3 regions of the Photobacterium sp. DA100 genome follow, and region 2 is predicted to be linked to each of the others. Evidence: predicted binding sites of a transcription regulator. Region 2 holds the regulator's gene; each other region holds the start of a gene.

Evidence for each region. Region 2 encodes MetJ, which represses methionine synthesis genes. Its sites were predicted from a motif close to TTAGACNTNTANANGTCTAA; they were not measured.
Region 1: the regulator MetJ is predicted to act here: its motif matches at 2,479-2,498, upstream of metE (5-methyltetrahydropteroyltriglutamate--homocysteine S-methyltransferase).
Region 3: the regulator MetJ is predicted to act here: its motif matches at 2,669-2,688, upstream of metN (methionine ABC transporter ATP-binding protein MetN).

What each region holds. Positions count from the first base shown of each region.
Region 1 covers NZ_CP119423.1:1,385,968-1,391,247, reverse strand. Annotated here, with positions in the region: gene metE (5-methyltetrahydropteroyltriglutamate--homocysteine S-methyltransferase) at 47-2,338, opposite strand; gene metR (HTH-type transcriptional regulator MetR) at 2,573-3,484, shown strand; gene PTW35_RS06720 (DUF4250 domain-containing protein) at 3,529-3,717, opposite strand; gene PTW35_RS06715 (hypothetical protein) at 3,833-4,501, opposite strand; gene PTW35_RS06710 (GGDEF domain-containing protein) at 4,763-5,280, shown strand, end outside.
Region 2 covers NZ_CP119423.1:188,320-193,599, reverse strand. Annotated here, with positions in the region: gene PTW35_RS00960 (bifunctional aspartate kinase/homoserine dehydrogenase II) at 1-667, opposite strand, end outside; gene PTW35_RS00955 (O-succinylhomoserine (thiol)-lyase) at 668-1,834, opposite strand; gene metJ (met regulon transcriptional regulator MetJ) at 2,012-2,329, shown strand; gene PTW35_RS00945 (malic enzyme-like NAD(P)-binding protein) at 2,431-3,681, opposite strand; gene rpmE (50S ribosomal protein L31) at 3,975-4,187, opposite strand; gene priA (primosomal protein N') at 4,422-5,280, shown strand, end outside.
Region 3 covers NZ_CP119423.1:640,226-645,505, reverse strand. Annotated here, with positions in the region: gene PTW35_RS03265 (ABC transporter permease subunit) at 1-751, opposite strand, end outside; gene PTW35_RS03260 (ABC transporter permease subunit) at 754-1,779, opposite strand; gene gmhB (D-glycero-beta-D-manno-heptose 1,7-bisphosphate 7-phosphatase) at 1,978-2,532, opposite strand; gene metN (methionine ABC transporter ATP-binding protein MetN) at 2,866-3,900, shown strand; gene PTW35_RS03245 (methionine ABC transporter permease) at 3,890-4,576, shown strand; gene PTW35_RS03240 (MetQ/NlpA family lipoprotein) at 4,659-5,280, shown strand, end outside.

The DNA of each region.
Region 1 (5,280 bases), 1.2 Mb from region 2:
GCCATTTTTTGCTGGGGGCTCGCTTCTACTGGCCAATATTGACCGCCTACCCCACTTTAGACTGGTGCAACTGACGAAGGATCTTCGCGGCCTCGATCATATTCAATAAAGCAGCCTCTGTTTCCTCCCAGCTACGTGTTTTCAATCCGCAGTCCGGGTTCACCCACAGGCGCTCGGCCGGAATTCGTGCTTGCGCTTTCGCGACCAGTTCAGTGATCTGCTCGACGGTGGGAATATTCGGCGAGTGGATGTCATATACCCCCGGGCCAATTTCATTTGGGTAGTCAAACGCTTCAAAAGCTTCAAGCAATTCCATGTCGGAGCGAGAGGTTTCGATGGTGATCACGTCGGCATCAAGTAAAGCCACCGACTCAATCATGTCGTTGAACTCGCTATAGCACATATGAGTATGAATTTGGGTTGCTGGCTCAGCACTGGCAGCGGAAATCTTGAACGCTTTCACTGCCCAGTCCAAATAAGCCTGCCACTGGCTTGCCTTCAGTGGCATTCCCTCTCGGATCGCGGGCTCATCAATCTGGATGATCTTGATCCCCTTCTCTTGCAGATCCGCCACTTCATCCCGCAGTGCCAATGCGATCTGGTTGGCGATCTCCTCACGACTGAGATCTTCGCGCGGGAACGTCCAGCCCAAAATGGTAACGGGACCGGTGAGCATTCCCTTAACAGGTTTGTCCGTCAGCGATTGGGCATAGTGCGCCCAAGATACGGTCATCGGTGCCGAGCGGTAGATGTCTGACACAATAACCGCAGGCTTGACGCAGCGGGAGCCATAGCTCTGTACCCAGCCAAAGCGGGTGGCCGCAAAGCCTTCAAGCAACTCGGCAAAATATTCCACCATATCATTGCGCTCGGCCTCACCGTGCACCAAGACATCAAGCCCCAGCTGGTTTTGGCGCTCAACCGCATCCTTGATATGCCCCTGCATTGCGGTAATGTAATCCTGCTCTGCCAACCGGCCTGCTTTGAAGTCCCGGCGCTGGGAACGGATTTCATTGGTTTGAGGGAATGAACCAATGGTTGTTGTCGGCAGCAGGGGCAGTCCCAATGCTTGGCGCTGCACACGGGCGCGCTCGGCGTAAGGAAGCTTCCTTGTTGCCAAATCATCTGTGATTGCCGCTGTACGTTGACGCACCAGCTCGTTATTCACCACGCTACTGGTCGCCCGGGCCTTAATCGGCGCGCTGTAGCGATCGCACTCTTCGAGCGCAATGTCGTTGCCATCTAAAGCCTGGGCCAACAAGGTTAGCTCGCGGCATTTTTGCTTGGCAAAAGCCAGCCACTGACGGACTTCTGGCTCCAGCTCTGTTTCCAAGTCCAAATCCATCGGGCTGTGAAGCAATGAACAGGAAGACGCGAGCCACAGCCGCTCGCCCAGTGCTGCTTTGGCCGGTTTCAGCCTTTCGACCAAAGCGGTCAGATCCGCGCGCCAAACGTTACGGCCGTTGACTACCCCGGCAGACAATACCCAGTGTGCAGGTAAGCGCTCAACCACCTCATCGAACTGCTCCGGCGCAGCCGTGAGATCGACATGGAGGCCATCGATGCTGAGTGCGGTGATCGTATCGAGTTGGTGAGCAATACTGTCAAAGTAAGTGGTCAACAGCAGCTTGGGCGAGCCGTGGAGTACCTGATAGGCGATCTTGAATGAATCGGCCCACTCTTTGGGTAACTCTAGACCAAGGGCCGGCTCGTCAATTTGGACCCACTCAACATCCAGCTTTGCCAGTTTGTTGAGAATTTGCTGATATGCAGCCAGTAGCCTTGGCAGCAATGTGCGTCTATCGAATCCGGCATCTTTCTCCTTGCCCAACCAAAGGTATGAAACTGGCCCTAAAAGTACCGGCTTTACTTTGTGGCCAGCTTTTTTCGCTTCAGCAATTTCCTCGAACAGCTGCGGCCAGCTCACGTTGAACTCATCGTCTACACTGAATTCCGGCACGATATAGTGATAGTTGGTGTTGAACCACTTGGTCATATCCGAAGCCGCACACTCGCAGCCCGTGGGAGCCTTACCTCTGGCGACTCGGAACAAGGTATCCAAATCCGGGAAACCGCTGCGGTGGCGCTTGGGTAAATGGCCAAGTAGCATACTGGTACCCAAGACATGATCGTACCATGCAAAGTCACCCACTGTGACCAAATCCAGGCCAGCCCCCGATTGCTCCCCCCAATGACGGTGACGCAGCAAGCTGCCGACCTCATTCAACTCGGCCTGCGAAATATCGCCACGCCAGTACTTTTCCTGAGCAAACTTAAGCTCGCGCTGGCTGCCGATTCGCGGGTATCCCAAAATATGTGTTGTTGTTTTTAAAGTCATTATTGCTCCGTCCATGCATTCTCTTCTTTGTTGGACTAACAATGACCCACGCTCGGACCATGAGCAATTTCTTATCATTAATGTTTATCTTGAATAAAATTCATAAGAATTCACTTGTGTATTTTTAGATATAATCGCATTTGGCCGTCTAGATGTTTACACTGCTATATTTTCTCGCTACATTAAAAAGCGTTTCAGGGATAGCACCAAAGTAGAAAAGCAAGAGGAAGCGATTTGATTGAAATTAAACACTTAAAAACACTGACTGTGTTGAGAGATACCGGATCGCTAACCGCGACAGCCAATACACTCTGTCTGACCCAATCTGCTTTGTCGCATCAACTGAAAGATTTGGAACAGCGATTAGGCAGCCAGCTTTTCCTGCGTAAAACCCGCCCCGTGAAGTTTACGGCTGAGGGCGATATCTTATTGCGGCTTGCCGATGATCTGTTTCCAAGACTGGCGCAGGCCGAGCATGAGCTAGCCAGCCTGAAAGAAGATACCAATGGCCGCCTTCACATGGCGATCGAGTGCCACTCCTGCTTCCAGTGGCTGATGCCGGCCCTCAAGGAATACCAGATTCATTGGCCAAACGTCGCGCTGGACTTCTCTTCAGGTTTTGGTTTTGAGCCTCTGCCCGCTCTGGGCGCGGGTGAACTCGATCTTGTCATCACCTCGGATATTCAGCCCCGCAGTGACATCCATTTTGAACCCCTATTTGATTTTGAGATGCGTCTGATCGTTTCTCCGCAGTCCCCACTGGCTGCCAAAAACATTATCTTGCCTGAAGATTTGGCCCAAGAAACCATGCTGAGCTATCCGGTACAACGAAGCCGGCTTGATGTCGTGAAGCATTTTATGCAACCAGCTGGCGTAGAGCCCGCAAACTGGAAGCAAGCGGATAATACCCTGATGCTGATACAGATGGTATCTGCTGGACTAGGTGTTGCTGCGCTGCCAAACTGGGCAGTCTACGACTTTGCCCGTCAGGGGCTGATTATCAGCAAGCCATTGGGTGATGGGCTGTGGCGACGCTTGTTTGCAGCCATTAGGGCTCAAGAACGCGAACGGCATTATTTATCTGCGTTTTTTGCGACGGCCAAACAACAATGCCAGACTCATTTAGAAGGAATTAAGGCTGCATGATAGCGGTTGACGCCGATGCAGCCAGGACAAAAGGTAAGGTGGAATTATTTGAATTGGTTGTTGATAGGATCGTAATGGTAACCCAAGTCTTCCATTTTTTGATTTAACTCGTTGAAGTCCAGTTCGTAGCGACTGACCAACTCTTCGACTGTCGAACACTCAAGGCGTAATCGTTCATTCACGATACCGAGAACGATGTTGCCATCCATGCTCAAAAGATTATTAATCTCCATACTGCCTGCCCCTCGGTAAGTATTCACTCATGAGTAAGCATAGACAGAGTGAGGCGGAAAGAGAAAGCGCCGCCTCACATTTCACCGATATTGCCGAGGCTAAATAGCCTTAAAATTACATTAATGCGACCTGCATGTTGGCTGAGATCACTAAAATGCCGGCAGCGACAACCAATTGCCAACGGTTAACCGTTTTGCCAGTCAACAGATGCATCGACCACACAAGCAAACCTGCTACAAGCAAAACCAAAGCCGCAACCACATTATTAGTCAATAACGCCAATTGAGTCTCATCAAGCTGGTAAGCAAGCCATAACAGGCAAAGTACACTTACCATCGCACTGACAAACCCTGCAAACGGCAGCAAACGGTGAAATGCCTGCAGACGGGTTCTCGCTTGTGTCAGTAGGATGTGAGCAACCAGTGAACCAAACAGCGCAATACTGACCAAACTCAAAATGGCCACGGGTAGAGTCAACGTGGGCAGCAAAGAAAACCAGACAAAAAACGCCAGTACATTAGCTGCATAAAACACATTGAGAGGGCCCGCATCGCGGGTTTTGCCTGTTTTGACTTTCAGGGTAAAGTAGCCCAAGGCCGCCAATGGCAAGAAAGCATAAGGCTGGGCCAGTGCTACGACTAACCAACCCACAAGAAGAACGGGTAAGGTTTTATGAACCCTTCCCCGCTGACCAGGGCAAATCTCTCCTTTAGTAAGGACCAAACTCAGAATCAACTGGGCACCAAGCAAAGCAGGGATCAGAAAAATTAAAGCAGTGTTCATGGGAATATCTAGATAAGGCCTAACAAAGTGTGTGGATGATAGCAATTCCTCCCTTTGATACCAACTGCGAAACTGCCGTTCCTGGTGGGAGGTAGGCTTATCGTTCTTATTTTGTTAACAAAGCTAGGCAAATGTGGCTTACATTTTGGATCAATATCACTGAACAATAAGCGCCTGCGTGAAATAATAGCAATTACTCGCCATCAGAGATCAATAGCGGTTTGGATCTAGGACTATCAGACATTAGCAAGGACAATCGCTATGACATCTTCACTGCTGCCACTGTTCAAATCACTCAAGTTATACATCCCCGATCTCTGGAGTGCCCGCGCTCATTCCACCAGCTTCAGAAATACCCGTAGCGGATACCTTCGCAGCCGGATCACCATGCTCTCTTCGGTATGGGGCATCTTGGTTATTCTTTGGCTGCCTTTTGATTTGATGTTGCTCGCCGACCCAGTCAACCACCAAATAGCCGCCTCTCGGCTACTGCTTGGTGGAGTACTGTTGGGAATTGCGTGGAAAAACCACCAGCATACGACGTTGAAGCGAGCCCAATGGTACATGGGCTTGATGGTCGGCAGTATTAACCTGTTTTACCTCTATACTGCTTGGGTTCTGGATTTTCCGACGGTCTATAGTGGATTTGTCTATGGCTATACCCTGTTGCCGATTGTGCATGTCGCTATCTTAACCATCTTGCCAGTAACCTTAAAAGAAAGCCTCTGCATGCTGGCAGTGACGGCTATCACGCAGCTCTTGGTCGACTCCTTGGCCGG
Region 2 (5,280 bases):
TCGTGACCCGCTCGACATCCGCCAGAGCCCCGATCACGGTGGCCGAATAGTCAGAGCCGTTGCGACCGAGCAGCACTGTCTCGCCGCTCCCGTTTTGGGCCATAAAACCGGTGATCACCACCCTTTGCTGGCTGTACTGGGCCAACTGCTCCTTGAGCAGCGGCCATGACTGAGCACGGTCCACTTCCGGCTGGGCAGCGCGCTCGGCGCGCAGGAAGCAACGCGAGTCGAGGCTGACAGCCGGCACCTGCTGCTTGTTCAGCAACGCGGCCAGCAACCGCGCCGACCACTGCTCGCCGTGGCCCAGCACCCTGGCATATTCCGCCTCGGTCAAAGGCTTTTCCGCCAGGGCGGACAGCCCCCCCAGCTCAAGGTGCAGCTGGGTCAACAGCGCATCAGCCGCCTCCCCCTCAAGCAGCGACTCTATCAGCTCCTGCTGGAACCCGCGCAGTGACTGCAACGCCTCGTGGGCCTGGCGGCCGTCTTTCTCCAACAGCTCAAGCCACTCAATCAAACGGTTGGTGGTCTTGCCGGCCGCCGACACCACCACCAAATCGCTCTCGTTCGAATACTCGCGCAAAATCTCAGCGACCCGCAGGTAGCACTGCGGATCCGCCAGGCTACTTCCCCCGAACTTGTGCAGCTGACGTGTTACCGAAACGCTCATTTACACTTCCTCCGCCGCTTTGTTGAAGGCCTGTTCCAAATCGGCAATCAAGTCCGCGGGATCTTCAAGCCCTACCGACAGCCGCAGCAAAGACGGCTTCAAACCCGCTTCGGCCTGGGCCTCATCTGACATCGCGCGGTGAGTCATGCTGGCCGGGTGACAAATCAGGCTTTCGGTCCCACCGAGAGACTCTGCCAATGAGAAACAGTTTAGCGCTTTCACAAACACTTCAAGCTGCGCCATGCTGCCAGCTATTTCAAAACTCAGCATCGCCCCGAAGCCCTTCTGCTGCTTGAGAGCAATGGCATGGCCTGGGTGCTCCGGCTGGCTCGGATGGTAGATCGTCCCCACCAATGGCTGCTGCTGGAGATAAGCCAGGATCTGGCGGCTGTTTTCTTCGTGCATGCGCATTCTCGGCGCCAGTGTTCGCAGGCCGCGCAGTGTCATATAGGCATCGAACGGTGCCCCGGTCGCACCGATACAGTTCGCCCACCAGGCGATCTCCTCGGCATGCTCGTCCTGCTTGGCGATCAGCACACCGCCAACCACATCCGAATGGCCGTTGATGTATTTGGTGGTAGAGTGGACAACAAAATCAGCCCCAAGGGCGATAGGCTGCTGCAGGATCGGAGACAGGAAAGTGTTGTCGACCGCCACCAGCGCACCAGCCTGTTTGGCTGCAGCACAAAGCTCAGCCACATCGACAATACGCAGCAGGGGATTTGACGGGGTTTCCACCCAAATCAACTTGGGCTGCAACGCCAGCGCATCGGCCAGGGCAGCCGGATCGGTCTGGTCCACAAAGCGGACCTTAAAATCGCCTTTTGCTGCCCGGGTATTGAACAGGCGGTAGGTACCGCCGTAGCAGTCATGCGGGGCTATAATCAAGTCATCCGGCCCGATCAGTGCAGAAACCAGCAGGTTGATCGCCGCCGTCCCACAGTTGGTCACCACAGCACCCGCCCCTCCCTCCAGCTCAGCCAGCGCATCGGCCAAGGTGTTACGGGTCGGGTTGCCAGAGCGGGAGTAATCATATTGAGGCACCTCGCCCAACTGCGCAAAACTATAGGTCGAGGTCAAATAGAGGGGAGGTACCACAGCATTGTACTGGGTGTCAGATTCGATGCCGGTGCGAACAGCGACGGTGGCTAGCTTCTTGTCACACATAATTACTTTCCTTGTCAGGGCGGCCCTGGTGAATAACTTTTATGCAACAACATAACCACAAACACAGAAGACGTCAACACTTCTAGACGTCTATATGTCTTTGCTTATGGCGGTAAATCCCGCTAAAATTCAGGCATACTATATTTCATCACTTTTATATCGCTGAGAAGGTAAAAAATGGCAGAGTGGAATGGCGAATACATCAGCCCTTACGCGGAACATGGTAAGAAAAACGAACAAGTAAAAAAAATTACAGTTTCGATTCCATTGAAGGTACTGAAAATTCTGACCGACGAGCGTACCCGCCGCCAGGTCAATAACTTACGCCATGCTACCAACAGTGAACTGCTGTGCGAGGCTTTCCTGCACGCCTACACCGGACAGCCGCTTCCTACTGATGACGACATCCGTAAAGACCGTCCTGACGACCTTCCGGCCGAAGCCAAGGCCCTGATGGAAGAGATGGGGATCAACTACGAAGACATTACCGAATAAGCCAATGTGCATTCGTCTGCGTCAATAATGCCACGGTATTTTGACGATAAAAAAACCAGCCTTGCGGCTGGTTTTTTCGTTTACGGTGCAATGTGCGAAAATTATTTCGCTTCCATGTAGCCGGCAGGCATCTCGATTTGGGCCACGCCCGACTCCACGGCGGCCTGGGCGACGGCCTTCGCCACGCGTGGCAGCAGGCGAGGATCCATCGGCTTAGGAATGATGTAATCCGGGCCGAACTCCAGCTTGTCAGCACCGGCAGCGGCAACCACCTCGGCCGGTACCGGCTCTTTGGCCAGCGCCCGGATGGCATCCACCGCGGCCAGTTTCATCTCGTCATTGATCTCGCTGGCGCGAACGTCCAGGGCGCCACGGAAGATGAACGGGAAGCAGATAACATTGTTGACCTGGTTCGGGTAGTCCGAGCGACCGGTACCCATGATCAGATCATCGCGCACCGCATGGGCCAGCTCAGGCTTGATTTCCGGATCCGGGTTAGAACACGCAAACACCACCGGTTTGTCTGCCATCAGCTTCAGCGCTTCCGGTGCCAGCAGATCCGGACCTGATACCCCGACAAAGATGTCGGCACCTTCGATCACATCTTCCAAGGTACGCTTGTCGGTGTTGTTGGCGAACAGCTGCTTGTACTCGTTGATGTCGTCGCGACGGGTGTGGATCACGCCCTTGCGGTCAAGCATGTAGATCTTCTCGCGCTGGGCACCGCACTTGATAAGCAGCTCCATACACGCCACCGCTGCCGCACCGGCACCCAGGCAGACAATCACGGCTTCGCTGATCTTCTTGCCCTGGAGCTCCAGCGCATTGAGCATACCCGCCGCAGTCACAATCGCCGTGCCGTGCTGGTCATCATGGAATACAGGGACGTGGCAACGCTCAATCAGGCGTTTTTCGATTTCGAAACAATCAGGCGCCTTGATATCTTCCAGGTTAATGCCGCCAAACGTGTCGGCAATATTGGCTACCGTATCAACGAACTCATCAATCGTACGGTGCTTGACTTCGATATCAATCGAGTCCAGACCCGCAAAACGCTTGAACAGCAGCGCCTTGCCTTCCATAACAGGTTTTGAAGCCAATGGGCCAAGGTTGCCTAGACCTAGAATTGCAGTGCCGTTGGTGATCACCGCAACCATGTTGCCCTTGCCGGTGTACTTGTAGACATTTTCCGCGTTTTGCGCAATTTCACGCACAGGCTCGGCAACGCCCGGGCTGTAGGCAAGGGCGAGATCTTCGACGGTATTGGCAGGCTTGGTAAGCTCTACTGCAATTTTGCCGGGTACTGGGTAAGCATGGTAATGAAGGGCCTGTTGGCGAAAATCTTCAGACATAGTGTTCGAAATCCTGACTGGAGGTGACTTTATTTTGGAATTTAGACATAGATCATATTCTATGGCAGCTCAAAATCCTAGCACCTAACATCTGGTCGATCCAATGATTCCCGGGCGGAATGTCCAACACCAGAGGGGAATATCGTGGCCAGGAGGATAACTCCCAGTGCGACTTACCAGCGCCGCGGGCCAAAGCATACAGATTGGGTATAAAGCAGGGAAAACGTGGAATAAAAAACGGGCATAAAAAAAGGGATGCTTGCGCATCCCCTTTTTCGAAATTCATCTGGCAATTACTTGCTAGAAAGCGCACCGAAACGCTTGTTGAATTTGTCGATACGACCACCAGAGCTAACCTGACGCTGCTTACCAGTGTAGAATGGGTGACACTTGTCGCATACATCAAGGTTGATGTCTTTACCCATAGTAGAGTTAAATACGAAAGTGTTGCCGCAAGAACAACGTGCGTTTACTGCAGTGTACTCTGGGTGAATACCTTGTTTCATGGGATAACCTCAAAAGTAAGGCCGTGTCGCTCTCCCGATCCAAAGCCGGGCACCACACGTCGTTAATAACAAGCGTAACGGCTACATTGCCAATACGCCAAATTCAGGCGGCGTATAGTAATCAATCGCGCAGCCCAGATCAACCGATATGCGCCTTTTTTCGCCGCTTTGCCGCCTGACGCCGGGCAAGGTACACTTCTCTATCTTAGTAAATACGGATTTAGCCGGTTAGATATGACGCCCAACATTGCCCGAGTGGCCCTTCCTGTTCCCCTGGACAAGCAATTTGATTATCTGGTCAAGCCCGGCCAGCAGCCTGTCGTCGGCGGACGGGTCAAAGTGCCGTTCGGGCGCCAGCAACTGGTCGGGATCGTGATGGCACTGACCGATACCTCCGACTTTGCCATCAACCAGCTCAAGCCGATCCACACCGTGCTAGATTCGGCTCCGCTGTGGGAGCCCAGCCTGTTCAAGCTGCTGACCTGGGCCAGCCAGTATTACCAATACCCCCTGGGTGACAGCTTGGCCAACGCCATGCCCGCTTTGCTGCGCAAGGGCCGCGAGGCCGCCCCCTCGGCCCTGAAGATGTGGCAGTTGACCGAGAGCGGCCACAACCAGCCGCTGACCGCCCTCAAACGCGCCCCGCGCCAGGTCCAGGCCCTGACCATGCTGCGCCAGGGCGCACTGAGCCACGAAGCCTTGCTGGCTGAAGAGGTCAGCAGTACGACCCTCAAAGCACTGGCCGATAAAGGCTGGATCGAAGCCATCGAGCAAACCCCCGCCCTGCGCCACTGGCAGTCTCAGTTTGCCGTCACCGAGGAGAAGCCCCGGCTCAACGAAGAGCAGGCCCTGGCCATTGCCAGCGTCAACGCCAACCCGGATTTCGGCTGCTACCTGCTCGAGGGCGTCACGGGCTCGGGCAAGACCGAGGTCTACCTCAACCTGCTGGAGCCGGTGCTGGCCGCCGGCAAGCAGGCGTTGATCCTGGTCCCCGAGATAGGCCTGACCCCGCAGACCATCAACCGCTTCCGCCGCCGCTTCAATGTGCCGCTGGAAACCGTCCACTCCGGACTCAACGACACCGAGCGTCTGT
Region 3 (5,280 bases), 450 kb from region 2:
TTCGCAAGGTCGATGCCCCCAGCGCCTTGGCCGCCATCACATACTCCCGGGCCGACTCCTTGTAGGTCATGGTCCGCATATACCAGGTCATCCCCATCCAGCCAAACAACACGTTAATCGCGACAAACAAGGCAAAGGTCGGCTGGGTGATCGACACCAAGATCATAATCACATAGAGGAAAGGTACCATCGACCATACCTCTATAAAGCGTTGGACAAACAAATCAAACTTGCCACCGAAAAAACCCATCGCGCACCCGACAATGGTTCCTATCGCGTAGGAAACGGCCATGGTGATCAGTGCAAACCCCATAGCGATGCGAAATCCATAGACCAAGCGGGCCAGGATATCCCGCCCTATCACATCCGTTCCGAGGTAGTGCTTGTCCATACGGCTCGGTGGCGTTGGCGGGAAGTCACCCGAAAAATCCTGCTCATAAGGATTCCAGGGCACCAGCGGCATAATGACAAAATTATCCCCACCCTGCAGGGCCAGGCTCTGTTGCAGCTGCCGGTAATCGGCCTCCCCCGTTGTGGCTTGGCCAAATTCGCTCCCCAAACGCACCGCCGACAATACCGGGAAGCTGTATTGCCCATCGTATTTCACCACCAGCGCCTTGCTGTTTATCAGCAACTCGGCAAACAACGACAGCAGCAGCAAAGCTGAAAGCAACAGAAACGACCAATAGCCCCGCTTGATTTGTTTAAAGCGCTTGATCTTTTTCCGTGTCAGAGGATTTAGCGTCAACATGATCAGGCTCCGAATCTCACTCTGGGATCGACCAGCGCCACACAGATGTCCGAGATAATATTGCCCAGCATCAGCATGGCCGCATTGATCGCCACGATCCCCATCACAACCGGGTAATCCCGCTCGATAATCGACTCGTACCCAAGCAGACCAATCCCGTCGATATTGAAAATCACCTCAATCAAGAACGAGCCGGTCATGAAAAACAACAGCGAATTGCCAAAGTGGCTGGCGATAGGGATCAAGCTATTGCGCAGGGCATGCTTGCGAACCGCTTTTTTAAACGGCAACCCTTTGGCTATCGCCGTGCGGATATAGTCCGATGACAAGTTTTCCATCAGGTTATTTTTCATCGTCATCGTCAGGGTGGCGAAATCGCCGATCAAATAGCAGATCAGCGGTAGTACCGCATGCCACATTACGTCCTTGGCCCGCTCGAAAAAACTACCGTGGTCATCGAAGTCCTCACCGACGAAGCCGCCCATCGGGAACCATTCCAGGTGATAACTGAATAAGGTGATCAGCAGGACACCGACCACATAGCCGGGCAAGGCATAGCCGATAAAAATGAGGATCGAGGAGCCCGAATCAAACACCGAGCCATGTTTGAGAGCCTTGTAGTAACCCAGAGGTATCGAAATAAAATAGCTGATGAAGAACGTCATGCCGCCATAGAACAAGGAGATGGGTAGTCGCTCGGCAATCATCTCGGCAACCGGCTCGTAATAGCGGGTTGATTCGCCAAAATCCAAGATCATCAGCTTACCAAGCCATTCGGTATAAGCTTCCAGTACCGGCTTATCCAGGCCGTAGAAGGCATTGAGCTCGGCAATTTGCTCTTCAGACAATGCAGAGTTGCCTCCGGCAGAAGCCGTGGCAGCCACACCATCACCTTGCGCCTGCATATTGGCCAGCATGCGCTCCACCGGCCCTCCGGGAACAAACCGGGTGATGGTGAAAATCAGGATAGTGATCCCCAGAAACGTCGGGACGACCAATACCAGCCGACGTAGAAAATATGACAGCATGTTTTAACGGCTCCATGTCAAACAGGCACGATGCGCCATTCCCACTAGCATCTATTCACACGAGGCAGGAAACCAGCTCGAAAACGCCACGCTCATATTAACTTTATATTAACAATCAGCGAGAGGTAGAGCTTTGACATGAAAAAATAAAACAAAGGCCGCGAATGCGGCCTTGGTAACAAGAGGATAGGTGCAGGATTATTGTGCTGCCAGCCAAGCTGGCACATCGGCCACGCTGTCGAGCACGGCGTCAGCCAGTTGTTCACCTTCGGTGGTGACCGGCTTGCCAGTACGCACTAGGATTTTGGTGCCGACTTCGGCAGCTTCGGCCGCTTTCATGTCATCGGCCTTATCACCGATCATCACCGAGCTGGCCATATCAATCTTGAGGAAGTCACGGGCAGAGATAAACATACCTGGCTTTGGTTTGCGGCAGTTGCAATCCTGAAGATAATCGCCTTTACCTTCTGTCGGGTGGTGTGGGCAGTAATAAATACCGTCGAACTCCACGCCGTTATCAACGAAGTTCCAGTCCATCCACTCGGTCAGGGTCAGGAACTCATCTTCGGTGTACATGCCTCGGGCTATACCGGCCTGGTTGGTCACCAACACCAACATATACCCCATCGCCTTAAGTTTCTTACAGGCTTCAAACACCCCCTCGACATATTCAAAGTCGTCGGTGGTATGCACGTAGCCGTGATCGATGTTAATCACGCCATCACGGTCAATAAAAACTGCTGGTTTGGCCAAGTGTTAGCCCTCTGTCTCGCTGTATTCGTTATGCCCCAAATTATGGCACGGCTGGCAAAGGGATTCACCTGTTTCTCTAAGTCCCTATGGCCAAAGCAAACAAAAAGTCACGGCCGAAGTATGGCTATAAAGACATTTAGACGTCCAGACGTAAAAATATCTATTGACTTCATTTATGTTAGCCCATAGCATCAAAGCCATAGATGCAATTGGCAGACAGAGCTCTCGCATCAAGAAAATAATGTAAATGCAACACACAACATAACAATATACCGGTCGCAGCCATTGATGGGCGTGCCCGTCATCAACGCGGTATAGGATTTGGGAAATACGATGATAGAAATAAACAGAGTCAATAAAGTCTTCTATCAAGGGGCCAAGGAGATCCACGCACTGCGTGAAATCAACCTGACCATTGAGCAAGGCACCATCTTCGGGGTGATTGGTTCTTCCGGTGCCGGTAAAAGTACCCTGATCCGCTGTGTTAACCTGCTTGAGCGCCCGACCAGCGGTCATGTCATTGTTGACGGCATCGACCTGACCCAGCTATCAAACCAGGAGCTGACCCAGGCCCGCCGCAAAATAGGCATGATTTTCCAGCACTTCAACCTGCTGTCATCCCGTACCGTTTTCGACAACGTCGCATTGCCCCTCGAACTGGCCGGCACCAGCAAGTCCGCTATCAAAACCAAGGTCGATGAGCTGCTTGAACTGGTTGGTTTGGCCGACAAGCGCGAGTCCTACCCGTCCAACTTGAGTGGCGGCCAGAAGCAGCGTGTGGCCATTGCCCGTGCGCTGGCCTCCGATCCCAAAGTGCTGCTGTGCGACGAAGCCACCAGCGCCCTTGACCCGGCAACGACCCAGTCGATCCTGACACTGCTCAAGGAGATCAACCGCAAGCTCAACCTGACCATTTTGCTGATCACCCATGAAATGGATGTGGTCAAAAGCATCTGCTCCGAAGTGGCGATCATCGGAGGCGGTGAGCTGGTCGAAAAAGGCCCGGTCGGTGAAATCTTTGCCCATCCGAAAACCGAACTGGCACGCGAGTTCATCCGCTCAACGCTGGATCTTTCCATTCCGGAAGACTACCGGGCCCGCATGGTTGAAACCCGGATTGAAAACAGCTACCCGCTGATCCGCCTTGAGTTTACCGGAGCATCGGTCGATGCCCCGCTGATCTCCCAGGTGGCCCGCGAGTTCAATATTGATATCAGTATCCTGAGCTCCGACATGGACTACGCCGGCGGTGTCAAGTTTGGTCTAATGCTGGCCGAGTTCTTCGGTACCGAACAAGCGGCAGAACAAGCCATTAATTTCCTTCGCGATCACAAAGTAAATGTAGAGGTATTGGGCTATGTTGCTTGATTCAATTACCACCTGGTGGACCCAGAATGAACGTTTGGTTGATCTGCTGATCGACGCCCTCGGCCAAACCCTGGTCATGGTCTTAGCCTCAGGACTGATCGGCTTTTTGATCGGGATCCCGGTAGGGGTTGCCCTGCACCTGACCAAGGAAAACGGCCTGCTGGCCAACCCGGTGCTCAACAAAGCACTGGGGATCGTGACCAACATCGGCCGCTCGATCCCATTTATTATCCTGCTGGTCGCGATCATCCCATTTACCCGCTTCGTGGTCGGCAGCTCCATCGGTACCGCTGCCGCTATCGTCCCGCTTACCGTGGGAGCCATTCCGTTCATCGCCCGCTTGGTTGAAGGCGCACTGCTGGAAGTTCCAACCGGCCTGGTGGAAGCGGCGCAGGCGATGGGAGCAACCCCACGCCAGATCATCAGCAAGGTCCTGCTGCCAGAAGCCCTGCCGGGCATCATCAACGCGGTGACCATCACCCTGGTTACCTTGGTGAGCTATTCGGCAATGGCCGGGACCGTCGGTGGCGGCGGCCTGGGTGACGTCGGGATCCGCTACGGCTACCAGCGCTTTGACGGAACCGTCATGCTGATCACCGTGGTGATGCTGGTTATCCTGGTCCAGCTGATCCAGTCAGCCGGCGACCACCTGGTCAAGCGCTTCGATCACAGGTAACAGACAGCACCGATAACAAACAACACAGATAACACATATTCCATCTAGTATTACGGAAACCCCAGTTTTAAGGAGATATAACATGGCTTTTAATTTGAAGAACCTCGTCGCCGTCGCCGGCCTGGCATCAGCATTGGTACTGACCGGTTGTGGCGAGAAGGACGCAGTGGTTGATAACAGCAAAATTAAAATTGGGGTGATGGCAGGCGCTGAAGAGCAAGTGGCTGAAGTAGCAGCAAAAGAAGCCAAGGAAAAATACGGCCTGGATGTTGAGCTGATCACCTTCACCGATTACGTATCGCCGAATGCGGCGCTGGAAGAAGGCTCGATCGATGCCAATGCCTTCCAGCACAAACCATACCTTGATCAGCAAATTGCCGACCGTGGCTACAAGTTTGCCGTTGCCGGTAACACTTTTGTTTACCCGATTGCCGGTTACTCAAGCAAAATCGAATCTATCGATGAGCTAAAAGACGGCGACCAGATTGCAGTACCGAATGATCCAACCAACCTTGGCCGCTCTCTGCTTCTCCTTCAGCAGCAAGGCCTGCTAAAACTGAAAGATGGCGTTGGCCTAACCGCGACCGTATTGGATATCGTGGAAAATCCGAGCAACCTGAAAATTGTTGAACTGGAAGCGGCCCAGCTTCCTCGTTCTCTGGACGATGTCCAGCTGGCCATCATCAATACCACATACGCAAGCA